3 regions of the Bradyrhizobium genosp. A genome follow, and region 2 is predicted to be linked to each of the others. Evidence: predicted binding sites of a transcription regulator. Region 2 holds the regulator's gene; each other region holds the start of a gene.
The links. Region 2 encodes PhoB, which activates phosphate uptake and scavenging genes when phosphate is short. Its sites were predicted from a motif close to TGTCATNNANCTGTCAT; they were not measured.
Positions count from the first base shown of each region.

Region 1: the regulator PhoB is predicted to act here: its motif matches at 1,941-1,957, upstream of ACP2YP_RS14755 (Orn/Lys/Arg decarboxylase N-terminal domain-containing protein).
Region 3: the regulator PhoB is predicted to act here: its motif matches at 1,559-1,575, upstream of ugpB (sn-glycerol-3-phosphate ABC transporter substrate-binding protein UgpB).

Region 1 is NZ_CP188196.1:3,204,529-3,207,799, reverse strand. It holds gene ACP2YP_RS14770 (cupin domain-containing protein) at 1-1,106, shown strand, start outside; partial or broken gene ACP2YP_RS14765 (Lrp/AsnC family transcriptional regulator) at 1,113-1,190, shown strand; gene ACP2YP_RS14760 (GYD domain-containing protein) at 1,493-1,828, shown strand; gene ACP2YP_RS14755 (Orn/Lys/Arg decarboxylase N-terminal domain-containing protein) at 2,001-3,271, shown strand, end outside.
Region 2 is NZ_CP188196.1:8,124,994-8,128,264, forward strand. It holds gene ACP2YP_RS38110 (GcrA family cell cycle regulator) at 438-950, shown strand; gene phoB (phosphate regulon transcriptional regulator PhoB) at 1,186-1,893, opposite strand; gene phoU (phosphate signaling complex protein PhoU) at 1,931-2,647, opposite strand; gene pstB (phosphate ABC transporter ATP-binding protein PstB) at 2,659-3,271, opposite strand, start outside.
Region 3 is NZ_CP188196.1:106,665-109,935, forward strand. It holds gene ACP2YP_RS00465 (organic hydroperoxide resistance protein) at 1-30, shown strand, start outside; gene ACP2YP_RS00470 (CaiB/BaiF CoA transferase family protein) at 207-1,409, shown strand; gene ugpB (sn-glycerol-3-phosphate ABC transporter substrate-binding protein UgpB) at 1,639-2,955, shown strand; gene ugpA (sn-glycerol-3-phosphate ABC transporter permease UgpA) at 3,010-3,271, shown strand, end outside.

The DNA.
Region 1 (3,271 bases), 3.5 Mb from region 2:
CAGCGCCCGACGGACATGCCGCCGGCTACGACGTTGCGCCCGCATCCGAGTTCCTGAAGACGATCCCCCGCAAATCGGGGGATCCCATGGTGTTCACAACCTCGCTCGACAAGGGACCGATCAAAGCCACATCCGGCGGCTGGGCGCGCGAGGTCACGGCCCGCACCCTTCCGCTGGCGACCGGAATTGCCGGCGCGCATCTCTTCGTCAACGCAGGCGGTGCCCGGGAAATGCACTGGCACAATTCGGCCGAGTGGGCCTACGTCGTCGACGGCCATTGCCAGGTGACGGTGGTCGATCCCGAGGGCCAGCTCGAAGTGGTCAATCTCGCTCCCGGTGATCTCTGGTTCTTCCCGAAAGGCCACAGCCACGCCATCCAGACGCTGGGGCCCGCCCCTTGTCATGCCATCCTCGCCTTCGATGACGGCCTCTACTCCGAGCACGGCACGTTCGGCATCAGCGACTGGATGAGCCGCTATGACGCGCCGACCCTGTCGCAGGCGCTCGGCGTTTCCACCGAGACGTTCAGCCCGGACCCGAAGGCCGAGACCTACATCATGCAAGGCGAGGTGCTGGCGCTCGACGGTCCGCAGGCAAAAGTCGCCCGTGCGCTGGACCGCGACCGCACCCACCGTTTCGCACTGATGTCGCAAAAGCCGCGCGTGAGCACGGCGGGCGGACAGCTTTACGTCGCCTCCGCCAAGGAGTTTCCGGTCTCGAGCACCATGACCGGGATCGTCCTCAAGCTCAAATCCGGCGCGATGCACGAGCCGCATTGGCACACCGACGCCAATGAGTGGCACTATGTGCTGAAGGGACGTACGCGCGTGACGCTGTTCGCGTTCGACAAGCGGGTTGCGGTCGCGGAACTCTCGGCCGGAGAATGCGCCTACATCCCCGCCAATTGCGGACACTCCATTCAGAACATCGGCCAGGAGGATGCCGAAGTGATCGGCGCGCTCGACAGCGGCACCTACCACGAAAGCAGCCTCGGCAACTGGCTGGCGAAGGCGCCGCGGCACCTGCTCGCCAATAATTTCGGTGTCTCAGACGCAGCGGTGGCGAATTTCGGGCGGAAGCGCATGATCGTCGCCGCGGCGGGCTGATCGCTCGTCGCGCGTGTGCAATCGGGCTTCGCACTGCGCGAGATCGTCAACCGCGCAGTGCCGACCGTGGTGTTCGCAAGGCGAAACGGCAATTGGCAACTGCCTCTGCTTCCAGGCTCGTCCCTTTCCGTCGAATGGAATGTTGCTACGACGATCGAGGTACCTCGTACGGATACGGCAATTCGAATTCTCTTTCGGGCCCTTGGTGGCCGATGTATCGTGCTCCAGAGCCGCTACCGGGATGTGCCGAAATCCCGGCAATCATTGGCGGCCAGTATGCCTACGGCGGGCATCGCAACTTTCATCATTCCAGAGACTGCGGCTGTGACGAGTGGCTCGGCACGGCCCGAACATTTGCTGCCATCATCTCGGAAGGAGGACATCTCATGCATTTCTGCCTCACGGGACAATATACGCCACACGCTCTCAACGCCATTTTGGAGAACCCTACGACCAATCGCCAGGAGGCGGCGAGAAAACTCATCGAGGCGGCCGGTGGAAAGCTGATCTCGATGTACAGTGTTGCGGCCGACGGCCCGGGCGTTCTGGTGATCTTTGACGTGCCTGATCCGGGTTCGGCTCCGGCCATCTCCGGTCTGACCGTCACCGCCGGCACCCTGCAGAACGTAAAACTCACTCGGCTGTTCACACAGGACGAGATCAAGCAGGTGCGGCAGAACGCGGCCAAGCTGCGCGCCTCCTACAGCCCGCCAGGCAGCTGAGATCTGAACCGTTCCAGATGCGTGCCGCCGCTCCATCGCCGGGAGCGGCGGCAGGCGCCCGTGGCGGCTGCAGCCGGTTCCCCCTCGCAACGCTGTCTGCCATCGGCCCCCCTGTCATAGAACTGTCATCGAATGTGCAGAGACCTGTCCGTCTCGCAATTCGGGACACGCCATGGACTATTTCAAGCGCTTCAACTTCCTGTTCGCCGCACCTGTATTCGACACCGACGACCTCGAAGGCGTCCGCTTCAACCAGATCATCGAGGAGATCCAGCGCTCCGGCTTCGAGGTGGTCCGGGCCCGCAAGCTGGAGGACGCCGAAATCGCGGTGCAGACCGACGCCGCGATCGGCTGCATGGTGGTGGACTGGGGCAAGAAGGGACTTGAGGGCAAGACCTCGGCGCTGATCAATCTGATGCGGCGCCGCGGCCTCGACTTTCCGATCATCCTCCTGATCCGGCGCAAGCGCTTCGAGGACCTTCCGGTCGAGGTGCTCGACTTCATCGACGGCTACGTCTTCCTCTCCGAGGAAACGCCGACCTTTATCGCCAAGAATTTGATCAGCCGGCTCAAGCAATATGCCGAGACGCTGAAGACGCCGTTCTTCGGCGCGCTGGTCGACTATGCCGAGGAAGGCAACCAGCTCTGGACCTGCCCGGGTCACAATGGCGGCGTGTTCTACAATCGCAGCCCGATCGGCCGGGTCTTCGTCGAGCATCTCGGCGAATCCGTGTTCCGCGACGATCTCGATAATTCCGTGCTCGATCTCGGCGACCTCCTCACCCACGAGGGCCCGGCACTGAGGGCACAGAAAGAAGCGGCGCAAATCTTCGGCGCGGAAAAAACCTATTTCGTGCTCAACGGCACCTCGACCTCGAACAAGGTCGCGCTCGGCGCGCTCGTCACCGACGGCGACCTCGTGCTGTTCGACCGCAACAATCACAAGGCCGCCCATCACGGCGCGCTGATGATCAGCGGCGGCATCCCGGTCTATGTCCCGACCATCCGCAACGCCTGGGGCCTGATCGGCCCGATGCGCTGGGACATGCTCGACGAGAAAGCCCTGCGCGAGACGATCCGCAATCATCCGCTGGTCACGGACAAGGACGCCTGGCGCAAGGAGCGGCCGTTCCGCGTCGCCGTGGTCGAGCAGTGCACGTATGACGGCACCATCCACAACGCCGAAATGATCCTGAAGCGCATCGGCCATCTCTGCGAATACATCCTGTTCGACGAAGCCTGGGCCGGATTCATGAAATTCCACCCGCTCTATGCCGGCCGTTTCGCGATGGGGCTCGCCAACCTTCCGCCGGAGGCGCCGGGCATCATCGCGACGCAGTCGACCCACAAGCAGCTCGCGAGCTTTTCACAGGCGTCGCAAATTCACATCAAGGACCGCCACATCCGCGGCCAGAAGCGCCGCGTCGAGCATCGCCGCTTCAA
Region 2 (3,271 bases):
TGTTTCGGACGGCCTGAACGTGCGTTGCGCAGCGCATCATTGGTCCGGAAAACGAAACGTGCCGCCTTTTAAGGGCGGCACGCACGACTATCTTATGCTTGGCACCACGGGTGTCAATGCCGCCCGGAAAGCCCCACGAAATGCTGATTCCGTAGTCTTGCGGTGCCAGATTTGCGGGGTTTTGGCCACGGAACATGTGGAAGCGAGTCGGCGGACTCTTGCGCGTGAGTCACGCCATATTGTAGCGTTTGGCTTGTCAGATACGACATCTCGTGCAGCGGTTCTGATCCTCTAAGTCCTCATGTACCGGCGTAAACGTTCGGGCGTCTCATTGCGCCCGGCGAGCCTTAAGGGATTCTGACGGCACGGGTTTTTCGAGGCTTAGGCATTCGTCGTGCGGCCCCAGGATGGCAGGCGCCGGCGAAGGAAAGGGTGCAATGACGGTTTTGACCTGGTCGGATGATCGCGTCGAGCAACTGAAAAAGCTCTGGGAGGCCGGACTTTCGGCCAGCCAGATCGCGGCAGAGCTCGGTAATGTCACCCGCAATGCCGTGATCGGCAAGGTGCACAGGCTTGGCCTCTCCGGCCGCGCCAAGAGTCCGTCTTCGGCAGCTCCGCGGCCGCGCAAGGCGCGCCCAGCGCAGCACATGATGCGGGTGAGCAGGCCTATGGCACGCGGCAATACCGCGCTGGCGCAGGCCTTCGAGGTCGAGGTCGAGGCCGAGCCGGTCACCTACGACAACGTGGTGCCGATGAGCCAGCGGCTGTCGCTGCTCGAATTGAACGAGGCGACCTGCCACTGGCCGGTCGGCGATCCCTCGAGCCCGGATTTCTTCTTCTGCGGCGGCAAGGCGCTCTCCGGGCTGCCCTATTGCGCCCAGCACTCGCGGGTGGCGTATCAGCCGGCAGCGGATCGCCGGCGTGCGCCGGCGAAGCCGAGCCCGCGCTGAGGTTCAGCGCGCGACGAGTCAACAAAGTTTGGTGTCGTCCCGGCCTAGTGCGCAATTGCGCACGGGGGCCGGGACCCATTCTCCGAGAACGCAATTTCTGCGCTAAGGGGTCACTCCAAGTCCCGCCCACCACGTCCACCTGTGGCTATGGGTCCCGGCCCCCCGCGCGCAATTGCGCAACTAGGCCGGGACGACATTGGAGTCTGTGGCCGCAGCTCAAATCAAACTGCCAGCCCTACGTCTGCTCGGCCTTTGCAAAGCGATCATCGAGCGCATACCCCGCGCCGCGGACGGTGCGGATCGGGTCCTGCTCGCGACCGAGATTGAGCAGCTTGCGCAGGCGACCGATATGCACGTCGACGGTGCGCTCGTCGATATAGATGTCGCGGCCCCAGACGCTATCGAGCAGCTGCTCGCGCGAGAACACGCGGCCGGGGTGCTCCAGGAAGAACTCCAGCAGGCGATATTCTGTCGGGCCGAGATCGATCGGCCGGCCGGAGCGCGCCACGCGGCGCTTTTCGCGGTCGAGCTCGATGTCGCCGAAAGCCAACACGGTAGCGAGCCGCTCGGGGCTTGCGCGCCGGAGCAGACCTTTCACGCGCGCCAGGAGCTCAGGCACCGAGAACGGCTTGACGATGTAATCGTCGGCGCCAGTCGCAAGGCCCCGCACCCGCTCGCTCTCCTCGCCGCGCGCGGTGAGCATGATGATCGGCAGCTGCTTGGTGTCGGACCGCGCACGAAGCCGCCGGCACAGCTCGATGCCTGATAGTCCCGGCAGCATCCAGTCGAGCACGATCAGATCGGGGATGTGCTCCTTGAGGCGGGTGTCGGCGTCGTCGCCGCGCATCACCGTCTCGACGTCATAGCCGTCGCCTTCGAGGTTGTAGCGAAGCAGCTCGGTCAGAGCTTCCTCGTCTTCAACCACCATAATGCGTGCGCCCATGGTGTCGTGGCTCCTTGCGTGTTCAGGTATCGTGAAATCAGGTGTTCGGGACCGGCGCGGCGAACGTCGTCATGTCGCCCTTCGGTCGCTTGTCGGTGATGGCCTGGCCTTCGATCATGTAGAACACGGTCTCGGCAATGTTGGTGGCGTGGTCGCCGATCCGCTCGATGTTCTTGGCGCAGAACATCAGATGGATGCAGAACGAGATGTTGCGCGGATCCTCCATCATATAGGTGAGGAGCTCGCGGAACAGCGAGGTGCAGATGGCGTCGACTTCCTCGTCGCCCTTCCACACCGCCATCGCCGCCGGCAGGTCATGCGCCGCATAGGCGTCCAGCACCGACTTGACCTGCTGCTGCACGAGGTCGGTCATGTGCTCGAGGCCGCGGAACAGTTTCAGCGGATGGAAATCCGTCTCCAGCGCCGCGACGCGCTTGCCCATGTTCTTGGCGAGGTCGCCGATGCGCTCGAGATCGGTCGCGACCCGCATGGCGCCGACGATTTCGCGCAAGTCCACCGCCATCGGCTGGCGGCGGGCGATGGTGAGCACGGCGTGCTCCTCAATCTTCTTCTGGAGGGCGTCGATGTCGGCGTCGGTGGCGACGACGCGCTGGCCGAGCGCGACGTCGCGGCGGATCAGCGCGTCGACGGAATCGACGATCATGCGCTCGGCGAGGCCGCCCATTTCCGCCACCGACCGGGTGAGCTCCTGGAGGTCGGTGTCGAAGGCCTTTGCGGTATGTTCAGAACCCATATCCAGTCTCCTCAGCCGAACCGGCCGGTAATGTAATCCTGCGTGCGTCGGTCGGTCGGCGACGTGAAGATCTTGCTGGTGTCGTCGAACTCGATCAGCTCGCCGAGATACATGAAGGCGGTCTTGTCGGAGACGCGGGCCGCCTGCTGCATGTTGTGGGTCACGATCGCGATCGTGTAGTTCTCGGACAGCTCCTGGATCAGCTCCTCGACCTTCGCAGTCGAGATCGGATCGAGCGCCGAGCAGGGCTCGTCGAACAGGATCACCTCGGGCCGCACCGCGACGGTGCGGGCGATGCAGAGGCGCTGCTGCTGGCCGCCGGAAAGCGACAGGCCGGAAGCGTTGAGCTTGTCCTTGACCTCGTTCCACAGCGCGCCGCCGCGCAGCGCCTTCTCGACGCGGTCGTCCATCTCCGACTTCGAGATCTTCTCATAGAGACGGATGCCGAAGGCGATATTCTCGTAGATCGTCATCGGGAACGGCGTCGGCTTCTGGAACACCATGCCGACGCGGGCGCGCAGCAAATTGAGGTCGAGCTTGGGGTCGAGGATGTTGGTCTGGTCGAGCATCAGCTGACCGGTGACGCGCTGACCCGGATAGAGGTCGTACATCCGGTTGAAGATG
Region 3 (3,271 bases), 370 kb from region 2:
AATGTCGACGTTCGCCTGACGGTCGTCTGATCTGACGGTGGATTGGCTGGCCCGGGATCCCTCTCGGGCCGGCCGCTTCCGCTCGATTTGCCATGCTGCGGGATTGCCGCCGGCGCTGCATGACCCTCTACGCGACAAGCCATTGCTGGCTTGGACGAACCTCGCTAGGCCTGTGGTCAAATATCGACACAGGGGAAGCGAAGGAAATGACTGAAGCCGCAACCGGCGCAATGAGCGGACTGCGCGTCATCGATCTCACGCGCGTGCTCGGCGGTCCCTACTGCACCCAGATTCTCGCCGACCATGGCGCCGACGTCATCAAGGTCGAGCCGCCGGCAGGCGACGAGGTGCGCGACTGGGGTCCTCCCTTCCACGAGGACGACGCGGCCTATTTCGTCGGCATCAACCGCAACAAGCGCTCGATCGGCCTCGACCTCGCTTCCGAGGGCGGCCGCGTCGTGCTGCTCAAGATGCTGGAGACGGCCGACGTCCTGATCGAGAATTTCAAGCCGGGCACGCTGGAGAAATGGGGCATCGGCAACGATGTGCTCAGCCAGAAATATCCGCGCCTGGTGCATTGCCGGATCTGCGGCTTCGGCGCCGACGGCCCGCGCGGCGGCAATCCCGGTTATGACGCGATTATCCAGGCGATGACCGGCATGATCGCGGCGACCGGCTCGCCCGAGAGCGGGCCGATGCGGATCGGCGTGCCGCTGGTCGACATCACCACCGGTCTTTACGCAGCGATCGGCATCCTGATGGCGCTGTCCGAGCGGCAACGTTCGGGCAAAGGCCAGTTCCTGGAGACGACGCTGTACGAAACCGGCCTCGCCATCATGCATCCGCACACCGCGAATTATTTCATGCATGGCAAGCCGCCGGGCCTCACCGGAAACGAGCATCCCAACCTCGTGCCCTACGCGATCTTCCCGACCAAGACCGACAACATCTTCATCGGCGTCGGCAATGACGGCACCTTCCGCAAGCTCGCCAACGAGATCGGCAAGCCCGAGCTCGGCACCGATCCGCGCTTTGCCCGCAACAAGGACCGCATCGCCAATCGCGACGCGCTGCGCGCCGAGCTTGCCGCGGTGTTCAGCCAGCACGAGGCCGAGCCGTTGTGCAATCGCCTGTTGGCTGCGGGCCTGCCCGCGGGCCCGGTGCAGAAGATCGACCAGGCATTGACCAACCCGCACACGATCGCGCGCGGCGATGTCATCGAGAAGGACTGGTACAAGGGCGTGGCCTCGCCGATCCGGCTCGATCGCAGCAAGCCGAGCCTGCGCCGCCTGCCGCCGAAGTTCAGCCAACACTCCCAGGAGGTGTTGGGTGAATTCGGCTACTCAAAGGCGGAGATCGACGCGATGGTCGCCAACGGCGTGGTCTGTGGGACCGAGCGCAAGCGCTAGGACCCTGCCGCCTCACCCAAGCAAATGCCGCACTGCGGCGCGGGCACGCATGTGCACCGCGAACGGAGGAGGCTGCCCGAGCGCGCGTTCGCCCATTTGACGACTTCCCTTTTGGCAGCGCTTGCTGCCTTCGCTTCGGCCGCTTACACAGTCATGTGAACGTCATATGGCGCTGCTAGCGCAAGCGATCTTTTTGACGGCCAAGGGACGGCCAAGGGAGGTTTACTTGATGGCTCTTCGACATTTTGGGGCGGCTGCCGCTTTTGCGGTCACGGTTGGCATGACGGCTTCGCCGGCGCTGGCTGCGACTGAAATCCAGTGGTGGCACGCGATGACCGGCGCCAACAACGACGTCATCGTCAAGCTCGCCAACGACTTCAATGCGTCGCAGAGCGACTACAAGGTCATCCCGACCTACAAGGGCAACTATGCCGACACGATGAACGCTGGCATCGCGGCCTTCCGCGCCGGCAACGCCCCGCACATCATGCAGGTGTTCGAAGTCGGCACCGCGACCATGATGGCCGCGACCGGCGCCGTGAAGCCCGTCTACAAGCTGATGGCCGAGGCCGGCGAGAAATTCGATCCCAAGATCTACCTTCCCGCGATCACCGGCTACTATTCGACCTCGAAGGGCGAGATGCTGTCCTTCCCCTTCAACTCGTCGTCGACCGTGATGTGGGTGAACCTCGACGAGCTGAAGAAGGCAAATGTCGAGATCCCCAAGACCTGGCCTGAGACCTTCGAAGCTGCCAAGAAGCTCCACGCCAACGGCCACGCCACCTGCGGCTTCTCCGGCTCGTGGATCACCTGGGTCAATCTCGAGCAGCTCTCCGCCTGGCACAACGTGCCGCTCGCCAGCAAGGCCAACGGCCTCGACGGCTTCGACACCGTGCTGGAGTTCAACGGCCCGCTGCAGGTCAAGCATCTCGAAAACCTGGTCGAGCTCCAGAAGGACAAGACCTACGACTACGCCGGCCGCACCAACACCGGCGAAGGCCGCTTCACCTCGGGCGAATGCCCGATCTACCTGACCTCGTCGGCCTTCTTCGGCAACGTCAAGGCGCAGGCCAAGTTCAACTTCACCGCCGTGCCGATGCCCTATTATCCGGATGCCAAAGGCGCGCCGCAGAACTCGATCATCGGCGGCGCCTCGCTCTGGGTGATGGGCGGCAAGTCGGCCGACGACTACAAGGGCGTTGCAAAATTCCTGACCTTCCTCTCTGACACCGATCGTCAGGTCTACATCCACAAGGCCTCGGGCTATCTGCCGATCACCAAGGCCGCCTATGACAAGGCCAAGGCCGAGGGCTTCTACAAGGATCAGCCCTATCTCGAGACCCCGCTGCTCGAGCTGACCAACAAGGAGCCGACCGAGAACTCCCGCGGTCTGCGCCTCGGCAACATGGTTCAGCTGCGTGATGTCTGGTCGGAAGAAATCGAGCAGGCGCTGGCCGGCAAGAAGACAGCCAAGCAGGCGCTGGATGCGGCTGTCGAGCGCGGCAACACGATGCTGCGCCAGTTCGAAAAGACCGCCGTAAAGTAAGGCGAAGGCGCCGGCAGGCCGCACGATGAGCGGCCTGCCGGCGTCACCCCCATCATGCAAAAGCAAGCCATTTTCCAATCAAAGCTGTTGCCCTACGCGCTGGTTGCCCCGCAACTCGCGATCGTCCTGATTTTCTTCTATTGGCCGGCCTTGCAGGCGGTGATCCAGTCCTTCCTGCTGCAGGACGCCTTCGGTCTTTCGTCGAACTTCGTCTGGTTCGACAACTACATTGAGCTGTTCAGGGACCCCGCTTATTTCGAAGCGATCGTCCGGACCTTCTTCTTCTCGTTCGCGATCGCGGTGTCGTCGCTGTCCT